2 regions of the Lysinibacillus sp. GbtcB16 genome follow, and region 2 is predicted to be linked to the other one. Evidence: riboswitches for the same ligand, from Rfam matches in the RefSeq annotation. Region 2 holds a riboswitch; the other holds the start of a gene.
What was found. A riboswitch is a leader RNA that binds a small molecule or an ion and turns the genes downstream of it on or off. The one in region 2 is predicted to bind preQ1.
Positions count from the first base shown of each region.

Region 1: linked by a shared signal. The riboswitch ahead of KVT27_RS17350 (QueT transporter family protein) and the one ahead of queF (preQ(1) synthase) in region 2 are both predicted to bind preQ1.

Region 1 covers NZ_JAGXJV010000005.1:46,529-54,148, reverse strand. Annotated here, with positions in the region: gene KVT27_RS17375 (TerC family protein) at 1-182, opposite strand, end outside; gene ilvA (threonine ammonia-lyase IlvA) at 530-1,792, shown strand; gene KVT27_RS17365 (ABC transporter ATP-binding protein) at 2,009-2,803, opposite strand; gene KVT27_RS17360 (ABC transporter permease) at 2,796-3,824, opposite strand; gene KVT27_RS17355 (ABC transporter substrate-binding protein) at 3,907-4,929, opposite strand; PreQ1 riboswitch class I at 5,251-5,295, shown strand; gene KVT27_RS17350 (QueT transporter family protein) at 5,302-5,787, shown strand; T-box leader at 5,854-6,054, shown strand; gene trpB (tryptophan synthase subunit beta) at 6,113-7,276, shown strand; gene KVT27_RS17340 (L-threonine 3-dehydrogenase) at 7,458-7,620, opposite strand, start outside.
Region 2 covers NZ_JAGXJV010000001.1:1,927,419-1,935,038, reverse strand. Annotated here, with positions in the region: gene KVT27_RS09735 (M13-type metalloendopeptidase) at 1-1,633, opposite strand, end outside; PreQ1 riboswitch class I at 2,081-2,127, shown strand; gene queF (preQ(1) synthase) at 2,252-2,752, shown strand; gene queC (7-cyano-7-deazaguanine synthase QueC) at 2,872-3,531, shown strand; gene queD (6-carboxytetrahydropterin synthase QueD) at 3,534-4,007, shown strand; gene queE (7-carboxy-7-deazaguanine synthase QueE) at 4,000-4,728, shown strand; gene KVT27_RS09710 (VUT family protein) at 4,774-5,313, shown strand; gene KVT27_RS09705 (hypothetical protein) at 5,471-5,641, shown strand; gene KVT27_RS09700 (RidA family protein) at 6,441-6,833, shown strand; gene KVT27_RS09695 (hypothetical protein) at 7,027-7,272, opposite strand; gene KVT27_RS09690 (DUF418 domain-containing protein) at 7,506-7,620, opposite strand, start outside.

The DNA.
Region 1 (7,620 bases), on a different contig from region 2:
TTATCTGGCAAATGTTTGACAAGTACTGCTAATACAAGTGCATTATCTGCTGACAACAATCCTTCTATAATAATTAATGAAAATATTAGTCCCCATGATACAGGATCCACTAATACTTCCTGCCACATTGCCCAATCGAAAAACTGGCTATATGTAGATAGAATTCCTTGAATGATTTCCACTGCTTACCCTCCCACTTGTCCTAAGCTAATCTAGTATATGCTTGACCAATTTTGATATGAAAGTTGTATTTTTTTGATCAATGGTGCCTCCGTATAATCGCGTCTAGACCTCTAAAAAACGATTTCCTTTACACCTAATTCGGTGGAGGAAATGGTCCATAAAAGTGGGACTTACCTATGTTTAACGCTTCATTTTCCATACAAAAAGTAAGGTAAATAAAGATAAAACGCTTACATTATAAAATGGACACGGAAAATTTAGAATTTACTAAAAATTAAGTCCAAAAAGCAAAAAAAGTGTGCTATCATAGATAAATGTTTTAAACGTAAAACGGAGGATGAATACTATGGAAGTTGCTGATACTAGAACCGTGCAAGTGGAGAATGTCCTCATTGCACACCATTTTTTAAAAGACGTAGTTGTGCATACACCTCTACAAAGAAATGACTATTTATCTGAAAAATATGGCGCAAATATTTATTTTAAACGTGAGGATTTACAACATGTACGCTCATTCAAGCTTCGTGGCGCCTATTATAAAATTAAAAAAATCGAGGATGAAGCGCGCAATGTTGGCGTCGTTTGTGCCAGCGCAGGCAACCACGCACAAGGTGTAGCTTATGCCTGTGCCCAATTAAAAATCCAAGCTAGCATTTTTATGCCTCAAACTACACCCAAGCAAAAAATAGACCAAGTGCGTATGTTTGGTCGTGAGTATGTGGAGATTATTTTAGCGGGTGACACGTTCGATGACTCTGCTGAAAGTGCACTAAGTTTCTGTGAAGAACAAGGTAAAATCTTCATTCACCCATTTGATGATTTCGATGTTATTGCTGGGCAAGGAACTGTGGCGGTAGAAATCATGAATGATATGGAAGAGCCAATCGACTACGTATTTGGCAGTATCGGTGGTGGTGGCTTAATGTCTGGTGTTTCTGCCTATATTAAAAACCTTTCCCCATCTAGCAAAATTATAGGTGTAGAGCCTGCCGGTGCTGGCAGTATGAAGGCTGCTTTCGCTGAAGGTGGTACAGTTGCTCTTGATTGGATTGACAAATTCGTCGATGGAGCTGCCGTAAAGTGTGTCGGTCATCATACTTATGATGTTTGTTGCCGTTATTTAGACGACATTATTCTTGTACCTGAGGGAAAAGTATGTACAACCATTTTAGATTTGTACAATAAACATGCGATTATTGCTGAGCCTGCTGGTGCATTGTCAGTCGCAGCTCTTGATTTTTATAAAGAAGAAATCAAAGGAAAGTCTGTTGTCGTTATCATTAGTGGTGGGAATAACGATATTGGACGTATGCAGGAAATTAAAGAAAAGTCTCTTATTCATGAAGGCTTACTTTACTACTTCATCGTCAGCTTCCCTCAACGGGCAGGCGCTCTTCGTCAATTCCTTACTAGCGTGCTTGGACCTAATGATGATATTACAACCTTTGAATATACTAAGAAAAACAATAAGGAAAGCGGTCCTGCTCTAGTCGGCATCGAGCTAGGCGATCGATCAGATTACGAGGGATTACTAGCGAGAATGAACGAGTTTGGCTTCAACTATAAAGAAGTTAACAATGATCTTCAGCTATTTGGCCTACTCGTCTAAATGAAAGAGTCTCACTTTTATCAGGTGAGGCTTTTTCTATGTTTAAATATTTGAGAGTCACCTCAACAGCTTCTTTCTCAACCATTAATATAGATGAACGGAGCGAGGGAGAGCACCACCCTCACATCATTGTAAATGAAAAACTATAGGCAAACCCAAATGTCATTGAGTTTGCCTACAGTCTGATACTCATACGAATGTATGAACGATATACCTTTATCCTAATAAAGCACGGTCCGAATTCATTTTTTCTCCACGAATGCGTTCAAACTCAGCCATTAAATCAGGTATCGTTAATTCATGTTTACGATCTTCCCCAACTTCTAAAATAATTTGACCTTTATCCATCATAATTAGGCGATTTCCTAAATCTAAAGCTTGTTGCATATTATGTGTAACCATCAATGTCGTTAACTGATCTTTTTCTACTAAATACTTTGTAATACGGGTGATCAATTCAGCACGTGATGGATCAAGCGCGGCCGTATGCTCATCTAACAATAATATAGATGGTTTTGTAAAAGTGGCCATTAACAGAGACAAAGCTTGACGTTCCCCTCCGGAAAGTAAGCCAACCTTTGCAGAAAGGCGGTTTTCTAAATTTAATCCAAGCATCTCTAACGATTCAATAAAAAACTCACGACGTTTTTTGTCTACACCTCTTCGCAATCCTCTACTCTTATTACGGGAATAGGCTAGTGCCAAATTTTCCTCAATCGTCATAGCAGGTGCTGTTCCCGCCATTGGATCCTGGAAAACACGACCTATAAATTGCGAGCGTTTATACTCAGGCAAATGAGTAACATTGTTGCCATCAATCGAAACTGTGCCGAAATCTGGTGTTAAGGCGCCAGAAATCATATTCATCATCGTTGATTTACCTGCCCCATTACTCCCAATAATAGTAACAAAATCACCAGGCTTTAAATGTAGGTTAATTTCTGCTAGAGCGATCTTTTCATCCGGTGTCCCTTCATTGAACACCTTATTTATACCGTGTAATTTAAGCAAGGCCTTTTCCTCCTTGCTCTACTGGTTTAATTTGCGTAAGTTCTGCAGCCCGTTTAGCCTTACGCTTACGTTCCTTACGCTTGTTAATAAATTGAGGTAAGATCAACGCCAAAATGACGATGATAGCTGTAATTAATTTCATATCTCCTGAATCCAGGAAGTCTACACGTAAAGCTAACGCTAAAATAATACGATAAATAATAGCTCCAGCGATGACTGCAAAAGTGGTACGAATAATGGTCTTTGTACCAAAAATAGCTTCCCCGATAATGACAGATGCAAGTCCGATTACAATCATACCAATTCCCATACTTACATCAGCGAACTTCGAATATTGTGCGATTAAAGCTCCAGAAAATGCGACAAGTGCGTTGGAAAGTCCTAGCCCTAAAATAATGAGTGTATCTGTATTGGCTGAGAAGCTGCGAATCATTCGTTTATTATCACCAGTAGCACGAATAGCCAGCCCAACCTCTGTTTTTAAGAACCAATCTGCCACTAATTTAATTAAAATTGTAATAATTACAATGACAATTAGTACACTCCAAGTACCTGGTACTTGCTGAATCCCCATACCCTTTAATAGGCTGTTGAGAGCATCATCTATCCCTAAATTACTCCAAAACGCTTGAAACTTTGAAAATATCGTTTCAGAGTTTAGTAATGGAATATTTGGACGACCTATCGTATTTTCTGCAGTTAACCCCATGATCCGTAGGTTAATCGAATATAAGGCAATCATCATTAAAATCCCTGATAATAGTGGGTTTATCTTCCCTTTTGTGTGAAGGATTCCTGTCATACATCCAGCAATAAATCCAGCAACAATTGCCACTAAAGTCGCTAAGATTGGGTGGTAGCCAAGCAAAACCATTGTTGCTGCTGTTGCCGCCCCTGTTACAAAGCTTCCATCAACCGTTAAATCCGGAAAATCTAACACTCGAAATGTTAAATATACACCAAGTGCCATAATTGCATAGATGATTCCTTGCTCCACTGCGCCAAATAATGCTAAAAACATCGTTGAATCATCTCCTAAATCTAATTTATTATGCTACTGCTGGTAAATGAAGATAAAGCGGGGATGGTTCCCCCGCTTCGAGTTATTTTTCTAGAAGTTCTGCACCCCAAGAATCTTTAATTTCAATTCCTAAATCATCTGCTACTTTTTTATTAATTAATAGCTTTAGATTTTGTGGATATTGCGCTGGCGTTTCAGCAGGTGTTGCTTCACCTTTTAAAATTTTCACTGCCATTTGCCCAGCCTCATACCCAATATCGGAATATTCAAAACCATATGCAGCCAAACCGCCTCGCGCCACAGAGTCAAGCTCTCCTACTATTAAAGGCAATTTATTGGCATTTGCTACATCAATGACAGACTCTAAAGCAGAGACTACTGTATTGTCCGTAATAATATAGAATGCATCGACTTTACCGATTAAAGATTCAGTTGCTTGTTTTACCTCTGCAGAAGTTGCAGCTGATGCCTCTTTAACCTCAAGACCTTGCTCAGCCATTACTTTTTTTACTTCTTTCACCTGTGCTACGGAGTTTTGCTCACCAGCGTTGTAGACCATACCAACGTTTTTAGCACCTAGCTCTTTTAAAAATGCTACTGTTTTAGAAATCGTTTCAGGATGTAAATCGATAGTACCTGTAACATTTTTCCCTGGCTTCTCCATTGATTCTATGAGCTGAGCACCTACAGCATCTGTTACAGATGTAAAGATAATTGGAATATCACTTGTTGCTGTTGCCGCGGCCTGTGCAGAAGGTGTAGAGTTAGCAAATATTAAATCTACGTTCGCACTTACTAGGTTGTTAGCAATCGTTGTGTTAAGACTATTATCACCTTGTGCGATTTGTGGATCATACTCAACTTTTAAACCTGCATCTTCAATCGCCTTTTTAAAGCCTTCCGTCGCTGCATTTAACGACGGATGCTCTACAATTTGCGTAATTCCGATTTTATATGTTTTATCATCTGCGTTTCCGCTGTCACTGGCGTTATTCGTTTCGTTCCCCTTTGATTCTGTTGAACTAGTTCCACCACTACCACAAGCAGCAAGTAGTAATACTAATCCAAAGAGTAGGAATGAAAGCTTTTTGACATTGCTCTTCACCATTAATCCCCCCGATTAAGTTCTCGAATATCTATCACACTTTATCCAAACAAAGTGTGAATGTATCGCTATATTATCGTGATTATTGAGCTTCGTCAACAACATTATGAATGTTCTGACTTTTGTATTTCGCAAAAAAATTTAACATTTCATTTAATTTGGCGCTTTAAACCGCTAAACTACGCTATTTACGTTATTGGATTCCTTTTTTAAAAATAGTAAAAAATATTTATGACAATTTTGCGAATTTAGTCATATTGACAAAAAGTCTGACATTTGACTTCTGCTAGATATGTATAATAAAATATTGACTTGTGTGAAAGCACCGTGGTTCGTAACCATCCCACGAAAAAAAACTAAGGAGAAATGAATATGAAGATAAAATTTTTAGCAGCAAGTGGTATTATTGCAGCTCTTTATATTGCTGTGACGATGCTTGTTGCACCATTTGGTTTTACAGAGGTGCAGTTCCGTGTATCTGAAATTTTCAACCATTTAGTGGCCTTTAATCCACGCTTTGCCGTTGGTATCATAATAGGGGTATTTATTTCTAATATCTTTTCACCACTCGGTATCTACGACTTAGTATTTGGTGTTGGACATTCTATGATTACATTGGGTTTGTTCATTTTGATCTGTAAATTTGTTAAAAATATTTGGGCACGTTTAATCATCAATACATTTTTATTTACATGCACTATGTTTATAATCGCCTTTGAATTGAATTTAGCCTTAGAGCTACCATTCTTTTGGACTTGGCTCACGGTGGCGGCAGGTGAATTCGTTGTCTTAGCGGTTGGTGCACCTATTATGTATATACTAAATAAACGCCTTCACTTTAAAGAGATGATTGAATAGACGAGTCTTACGAGACTCGTCTTTTTTTCTTGACAATATTCTGAAAACATTCTACAATTCTTTCTAATAAATGCGGAGAAGAAGAATAGTAGCAAGCATAGTTACTCTAAAGAGAGCTGGTGGTCGGTGTAAACCAGTAGTACGTGCTTGTGAATGGACTTCAGAGCAGCCTTATCCAATGTAAGGCCGATTTACTCCCCGTTATCGGAGTTAGAAAGCGCGCATATATTGCGAATAAAGGTGGCACCACGGTTACTCGTCCTTTTCACGAAGGAATGGAGTGCCTTTTTTTATGAAAAAATGAGCGTAGAGGAGTCGAGGAAAGATGAGTATAGTAGTAGAGAACAAAGGATATTTTGGAGAATTTGGTGGTAGCTTCGTTCCAGAGGAGCTTCAGCATGTATTAACTATTTTGGATGAAAATTTCCAAAAATTCAAAGAGGATGAAGACTTTAATACAGAATTGAATTATTATTTCCATGAGTATGTCGGTCGCAAATCCCCTCTTTATTTTGCAGAAAATTTAACGAAGCAATTGGCTGGTGCAAAGATTTATTTAAAACGTGAGGATCTTAACCATACAGGCTCACATAAAATCAATAATGTATTGGGCCAAATTTTATTGGCAAAACGTATGGGCGCAAATCGCGTTATTGCTGAAACTGGTGCAGGTCAACACGGTGTGGCAACCGCTACTGCATGTGCCATGTTCGGAATGGATTGTACTATTTATATGGGGTTAGAGGATACTAAACGTCAGGCATTGAATGTATTTCGTATGGAGCTTCTTGGAGCGAAGGTTGTAGCTGTTGATAAGGGGCAAGGACGTTTAAAGGATGCCGTTGATGAAGCATTTGCGGATTTGGTGGAAAACTATGAAACGACATTTTATTTATTGGGCTCTGCTGTTGGGCCACACCCATTCCCCTCAATGGTTAAACATTTCCAATCTGTTATTAGCCGCGAAAGCCGTGAACAAGTTTTGGAGAAAGAAGGAAAACTACCAACAGCTGTCTTAGCTTGTGTCGGTGGTGGAAGTAATGCTATAGGGGCATTCGCAGAGTTTATTGCTGATGAAAATGTTCGTCTTATCGGAATAGAGCCAGATCAAGCTGCTACACTTAACGAGGGAACTCCTGGAGAGCTACATGGCTTCAAATGTTTAGTGCTTCAGGATGCAGAGGGAAATCCTCTACCAACATACTCAATTGCCGCAGGTTTAGATTACCCAGGTGCAGGACCTGAACACAGTCACTTAAAAACAATTGGTCGTGCAGAGTATGTTACTGTAACAAATGAAGAAGTATTAGAGGCATTTCAGGTGCTCTCGAAGGTAGAAGGTATTATTCCTGCGCTTGAAAGTTCTCATGCAGTTGCCCATGCACTAAAACTGGCGCCCACTCTTACAGCTGATGAAATTATTATAATAAATATCTCAGGTCGTGGCGATAAGGACGTTGAGCAAGTTTTTCATATGTTAAATAAATAATTCACACATGAAAGAGCGATTTCTTAAATTGGAAATCGCTCTTAAACTTACACTAATGAAGTAATGTTTGCTGATCTTAGAATACAAGTATAAACGAGCCTATTCCAATAAGAATATATATCCCCCATTTATTTCATAAAAAAAACGGATGAAGTCTATTCCTTCATCCGTTCAGTCGCTATTATGAAATTGCCTTTTTATGCAGTTTAATTTTTAGCTTTTCTAACATATCTACCGTCATTTTTGACAAATCGTACTCTGCCTTAAAGCCCCACTCTTTTTGTGCCGCTTCAATATTTATTGAATTTGGCCAGCTATCTGCTATTGCCTGACGAACTGGGTCA
Region 2 (7,620 bases):
TCGCTACTTTGTCTAATGTCGTATCCCATTTGTCCGGATAACCGATTTTAACAATCATCGTATCCAGTTTTTTAATGGCTTTAGCTTTTGTTGTTTCTGACATCCAATCAAGAGATTTGATTCTTTCCTCATACGTAGCAATTAACTGATCTACCATTTGTTCTACATCTTCTTTAGCCTTTGGGGAAAAATGTTGTTTGGCATACATTTGCTCCAAATAGCCGCTCATTGTGCTAGTTGTCTTAGCTACTGCGATTTCTTGATCTGTTTTTTCTCCTGTAACTCCGTATAATGTTGCGGCAAACTCATTAGCAGCATCTCCGAATTCATCTGACAATAGACCGCCAGTTGCCATAAGAAGTTGTACTTTAGAGTAGGCTTTAAGCACATTAAGATTAGTGTCAGTTAAGAGCTCTGCGCCTTTTTGTGCCAGCTTCACATCAAATACGATTACTTTATCAACACTGTCAACTTTCATCGACTTCAAAACTTGTTTCATATCTACGGTTTTGAACATGTCATCGAATTGTTCGATTGAATATGGATTATAGTATTTAGTAACGTCGCCTTGTTCATGAGGATCAAGGGATACGGAAGCTAAGGCTTTTTCCATTTCGTAAATTTTCTCGGCAAGTGCTATTGCAGTAGACTCTTTCTCGCCTGACACGACTAAAAGCTTAGTCATATATTGAATATAGGCCTTTTTCGCATTAGCGTCTGCACTTACAAAACTGTTCTTATCTAAACCAGTAGCTAATCCAGTGTAATACAGAGCATTTTTACTGCTATTCTTTGCATCGTTCATGATGGCAAAGCCAAATAGTGAGCTTAGACCCAATTCTTTCTCTAGGGTAAGATCTGCTTGCACAAGATCATCAAGGGTTGTAGCATCGTCAATTGCCTTTACATATTTTTGAATAGGCTCAATCCCTTGTTTATTTCTATTGCTTGTATCCAATGCCGTCGAATAGAAGTCGGCAATCTTCTGTTCTTTCGTTCCTTCTGCAAATTGTTTGCCAGAAAGCTCAGTAATTATTTTTTCTATTTTATCTGTATTCTGTTTTTGAAGCTCAGGAAAACCACCGCCCATGATTTCTCCTACTGGAATTGTCGATTTATTTAACCATTTTTTATTGATTGCTTCATAAAAATCGTCATGTAAGTGGGAGCCTTTAAGTGTCCATATTCTGGCGATCAGATTTTGGAACTCATCAATCGTAATAGGGTCATTTGCGCCTAATTTGCCGTCAGGGTTGCCCGTCAGTACGCCTGCTTTAGTCAGATTATCGATATCTTTTTTAGCCCAAGTAGGTACATCAGTGTACTTAACTCCAAATGTGCCACTGCGAAGATCATTGCCAACAGGCTCTGGTAATTCGCCGAACGCTCTGCTCAACATAACTAAAGCTTCAACTTTCTTGGCTGGCTCATTTTCTCGTAAATCCTTGTTTTTTGAGCCTTGTATAATCGCTTCTTTATTTAGTCCTGATTGATATGCATCTGCTGCTACCAATAAGGTTTTAACCAGCTCTCCTCTTGTCGCTGGTGGGGATTTTTCATCGGCATACACCGCTACACTTACTGATAGGACCATTGTAATGGCCATGAGTAAGGATAAAAACTTCTTTTTCATTTTCGTGCTCCTTCATAGTGAATTTGTATAAATAAAGGTAATTGGGTAGATTTTAGAATTTCTACCATTTTTCCATTGTAGTTGATTTTTTTTTGTTTGAAAATATGTTAGGAGCTTTTTCATTTCAAGAGAGCATTATCTAGCTAATTTTGCGCAAATAGAGCGGAGAAAGTTCACCTCCTATTGAAAATCTTACTATAAGAGCGAATGATAAGGTTCAAATAATAATGCACTGAGATATATCGATGAAATAAATTGTTAAGATTTTATTTTATACGAATAGTAATAATTCTATGCTCAGTTGAAGGTTTCATGTACTTCTAAATGGGTAGTATTACAGTGTTTGTTTACCAAAGAGGCATTATAGAGAAATTTGCATGAAAAAATCCATTTGACGTTTCGTACTATTTTTCGTATTATATGGAGGAAAAGAATGCCCGGACTTAAACGGGAGAGGTTCATAGCTGATACCCTCTATAAAAAACTATGGAAACATGACACTATGCCATGTCCATATTGGACGTGGCTTTTTTTATGTTTAGACGTATGTTTGAATAGATGAATGGGTGAAGCCTCTCTTGAAAAGTGTTGGGAAACATTTAACAAGGAGGTTTTTTTATGTCTGGTCGAAGCCATGAAGAAGGACTAAAGGATTTAACATTATTAGGTAATCAAGGAACGAAATATTCATTTGAGTATGCCCCTGAGGTATTGGAGGCAGTGGATAATCTTCATTCCAATCGGGATTATTTCGTCAAGTTTAATTGTCCTGAGTTCACTAGTTTATGCCCGCTTACCAATCAGCCTGATTTTGCAACGATGTACATTTCGTACATTCCGGACAAAAAAATTGTTGAAAGTAAATCACTAAAGTTGTACTTATTCAGCTTTAGAAATCACGGTGATTTCCATGAGGATTGCGTTAATATCATTATGAATGACTTAATTACATTACTAGACCCACGATATATCGAGGTTTGGGGGAAATTTACTCCACGTGGGGGGATTTCAATTGATCCGTGGTGTAACTATGGGAAGTCAGGAACTAAATACGAGGAAATCGCAAGTTATCGTTTAATGAACCACGATCTTAATCCGGAAAAAATTGATAATCGATAAATGAAAATTGGTAAGTCCAATTAAAAAAGAGGTTTTTAGCTACCCTCTTAAAAAAACTAAGGGGAAGGCAGCACTTTTTCTTAGAGTGCTGTTTTTTCAATCAAAGGGAGTTTTTATGGATGAAACAGGAAAAAGCAATTGTTGTATTTAGTGGAGGTCAGGACAGTACAACTTGTTTGTTCTGGGCAAAAGAACGTTTTGCAGAGATTGAGGCAGTCACTTTTGATTATGGTCAAAGACATCGTCTAGAAATTGATTGTGCGAAGCTGATAGCAGAGGAGCTCGGTATCAAACACCATATTCTTGATATGTCTCTCCTAAATCAGCTCGCTCCGAATGCATTAACACGACAAGACATTAAGGTGGAAGACGGTGAAAATGGTGAGCTTCCATCGACGTTTGTACCTGGACGGAATCTTCTTTTTCTTTCATTCGCGGGCGTTTTAGCGAGCCAGGTAGGAGCTAAACATATCGTAACTGGTGTGTGCGAAACGGATTTTAGCGGATATCCGGATTGCCGAGACGTTTTTATTAAGTCTTTGAATGTAACGTTAAATTTATCGATGGATCATTCCTTTGTAATTGATACACCGCTGATGTGGCTGAATAAAGCACAGACATGGGAGCTTGCTGATCAGTTTGGGGCACTAGAATTTGTTCGGGAGAGAACATTGACTTGCTATATCGGTGTAATAGCAGATGGTTGTGGGGGATGCCCAGCTTGTATACTGCGAAAAAAAGGGCTTGATGAGTATTTAAGCAATAGGAAGGAGTTTTAGACATGTTAGATTTTAAAATTGTCGATAAGCTCCAAAAAATTGGTGAAGATATTCAGAGCAATCAATTGAACTATCATGCTAAGCGTGTACTTGTAAGCAAAGAATTTACCTTCGATGCTGCTCATCATTTACATCAATATGAGGGGAAATGCAAAAATTTACACGGCCATACGTATCGTGTCGTATTGGGACTGAGTGGATATACAGATGAACGTGGCTTGATGATTGATTTTGGCGATATTAAAAAAATATGGAAACAAAAAATCGACATTCATTTGGATCATCGTTATTTAAACGAAACGCTTCCACCTATGAATACGACAGCAGAAAATATCGTTGTTTGGATATACGAAAAATTGGTAGAGGCCTTGCATGAAGAACAAAGAGAAAACGGTGCGTGCGTAGAGTTTATCAGGCTTTATGAAACTCCGACAAGCTATGCAGAAGCAAGACGGGAGTGGATGGAGCTTGAGTAAGGTACCTGTTATCGAGATATTTGGACCGACAATTCAAGGTGAAGGAATGGTAGTTGGCCAAAAGACCATGTTTGTAAGGACGGCGGGCTGTGATTATTCCTGTTCTTGGTGTGATTCTGCATTTACTTGGAACGGGAGCGGAAAACATCTTATCGTTCAAATGACAGCGGAAGAGATTTGGTCTGAGTTGAAGCGCCTAGGAGGTCATGGCTTTTCGTTTGTTACGATTTCAGGGGGTAATCCTGCCCTTTATCCCAATTTAGAAGCACTAATTGCCATTTTAAAAGAAAACGACATAAAGATCGGAGTGGAAACACAGGGCAGTAGGTGGCAAAACTGGATGTCTGACATTGATGAATTGACAATTTCACCAAAGCCACCTAGTTCAGGAATGACCACTGACCATTCGGTGCTCGCTGATATTTTAGACAAACTTAAAAGGCAAAATAGCAAGCACAATATTTCACTCAAAATAGTCGTTTTTAATCAACTAGATTACGATTTTGCCAAACAAATTCATCATCTATTTCCAATGATTCCTTTTTATCTGCAAGTCGGAAATGATAATCTCACAACGATTGACAATTCACGATTAATAAACGATTTATTAGAAAAATATCATGCATTGATTGATAAAGTGATGAAAGATGATGAATTAAAAGATGTCAAAGTATTGCCACAGCTACATGCCCTTGTATGGGGAAATAAAAGAGGTGTATAGTGTGCCAATACAAAATGTCCATACATGTATTGGAGGAGTAGTAGGTTGAGAATTTTATTTTATTTATTATCGATTGTCATCGCTAATGTGGTAACGGCGGCATTTGCGCCATTGCAGTTTGGGATGTTCATTGTTCCAATGGGAACACTTTTAATTGGGGCGACCTTTATTTTTCGGGACCTTGTGCAAAATAAATATGGACGAGCAAAGACGTATATATTTATTAGTGCAGCTTTAATTTTATCAGCAGTCGTGTCATTCATACTGGGGGATACACTTTTAATTGTGGTAGCATCGGCTGTCTCATTTGTTGTCGCTGAAACAGCTGATACTGAAATCTATACTCGACTGAAATTACCAATGGCTTGGCGAGTGTTATACAGTGGAATCGTTGGCGGCTTTCTAGATTCTGCAATTTTCGTTGTCCTTGGTTTAAGTCCACTTGGAGCTAATATATTACCCTGGGAAGCAGTACCAGCCGCTATTTTAGGACAAATTATTGTGAAGACAATTATACAAATGTTCGGTGCCTTAATTCTTGGTCAAGTGGGAACAATAAAAGAAAAACGTCTTATTTCGGGCTGATTTTTTGTAGTAGAGGGCTACTCGCGTCTTATCAGAAAAGTGAGTAGCCTGCATTGAGTAAGTTATATGACATTGATTTTTCCATTTTTATACCAAATCCAACTCAAGTATGCTATGATTTTCTTTATAGAAAGAAAAGATAGGGGGATTTTTGGTTTTGAATAAATATAATAGTGCAGATATTATTTTTAGTTTATTTTCTATTTTAGGACTGCTATTTTACATAATTCCGATTGTTTTTATTATTTGGTTTGCTATTAGTACGACTAAGCAACTTAAAAGACAAACAAAATTATTAGAAGAAATTAAAGAAAGTATAAAAAAATAACAAGAAACTATCAAGGGACTTGAAGTCGAAATCACTGCAAGTCCTTTAGTTATGCTTGTCAACACGTAGTAAAATGTACTGTCCTAAAAAATATAACAAAAAACAGGTACTCTTATGAGACCTGTATTTTTTAAGAATGGTAATCGCTATGAACTAGGGGATGGAATAAAGGGTTTAGTCACATTAGTGTTCATAGCGATTCCCCCCTTACAAGACATATCATTTACTTATTTTGTAAATTTTATACCATGCAACTAAGATTATTATGGCTGTACATAGACTATCGCTCTCCATTTTTGTTTAGTACAAACATGGTAACTATGCATACCGCACTTATAGGTAGTTTGTTAAAAAATTGTAGAGGTTGATATAATATTCTATGGATGAACACGCATACTAACAAAAAACTAGGTACTCCACAAAGAGAGCACCTAGTTTTTATTATGAAAAAAGGAAGGGTCACTTGGGATGGAGTAACCCTAGTAACAATTCGGAGGTGTAAGGCTAATTTAGCTTTACACTATTAAGTATATGTTAGGTACGCTATCGTTAAATAGTTAATTGCCTGAAAGATCATAAAAAGAAACTCCTGAATAGTTTCGGTTATAAATTGAAACTATACGGATAGAAATGGTAACATGGAAATAACTTTAGGTAGAGGGGGAGAAGGCTTGTGAAAAAAAGATCTATACGTTTTTTAAGCATGGGCATTGGATTCTCCACGGCTGTTTTTTTCTAGAATAGTTGATGAAGGGATAAGTCTGTCCTTTTTTAGAAAAAAACCTAAAGGAGATTCAACATGAAATCAAAACTAGTGCGTAAAAATCCAATGCAGGCACCTCAACCTGTCGGGAAATATAGTCATGTCACAATTATTCCAAAAGATGCGACAATGTATGCTTTTTCAGGTCAAATTGGTTTGGACCAAGATGATCAATTACCACAGACATTATGGGAACAAATTATAAATACTTTTCAACATTTTGAAACAATTTTAGCTTCAGAGGAAATGGATGCCACTCACGTTGTAAAGGTCAATATTTGGGCTACGGAGGAAATAGATTGGGATCATTTCTACGAGCAATGGGAAGGTATGTTTGGCGAATCCTATCCTTCCATGACCATAGCCTACGTATCGGCACTAGGTTTACCAGAAATTAAAATAGAGCTTGAAATTTGGGCGGCTAAATAACATGATGCTTCGTAATTATCGTTTATCACCTTAAACGTTTATTTTTACGAGGATGATTGGAACGAAGGGCGGCGGTCCCGTTTGCGGAAAGTGTCCACCAGTAGTGACAATCACTTGCTTAACTTTATCATTGTACAATTTAAAGACGACAATATCAGTTGAATATTGTCGTCTTTTTTCGCCATTGCCACCATTATCGGAACATTTTTTTTAATTGCTTCATTTCATAATTTAAATCGTCAATTTGTTTTTGCAGTTTATCCATATCATTATTTTTACTTTCGTTTTCCTTTAACTCATCTTCCAAAGCAAGACCTGCTGCAATGGTCGCTAGCGCATCACCTAGTGTGGTGATGGCTCCCGCTATAACAGCCAGCTTAGCTGCTTGACTCACTGATTCAGTTCCTTCACTATTCCGATAGCCTTTGTTATTTTTCATAAAATCCTCCCTGCAAAAAAGGGTATTATTTACATAGTATGCATGCTGTAAGAGACAGGTGCAGAACAACAAAGATGAATAGCAGCCAAAAAAAGGTCACTTATTGAAAAATAAGTGACCAAATAAAATGGGGATGTGTATCTTGCTGAAGATATGAGCAAAGATGGAAAGCGAGTAGGGTACATTACCAATATATGACGTTTCACTTTAGGTTAATAGGTATATATCCTTGGCTAAGAATCTTTTCTTTTTCTTAGGGGAGGGACTGTCCAATAGGTCCCCATTCGCCACAGCCACTCCATTGGTCCGAAGCGGAAATAGTGTAGCCATAGCTTACTACAAATCAAT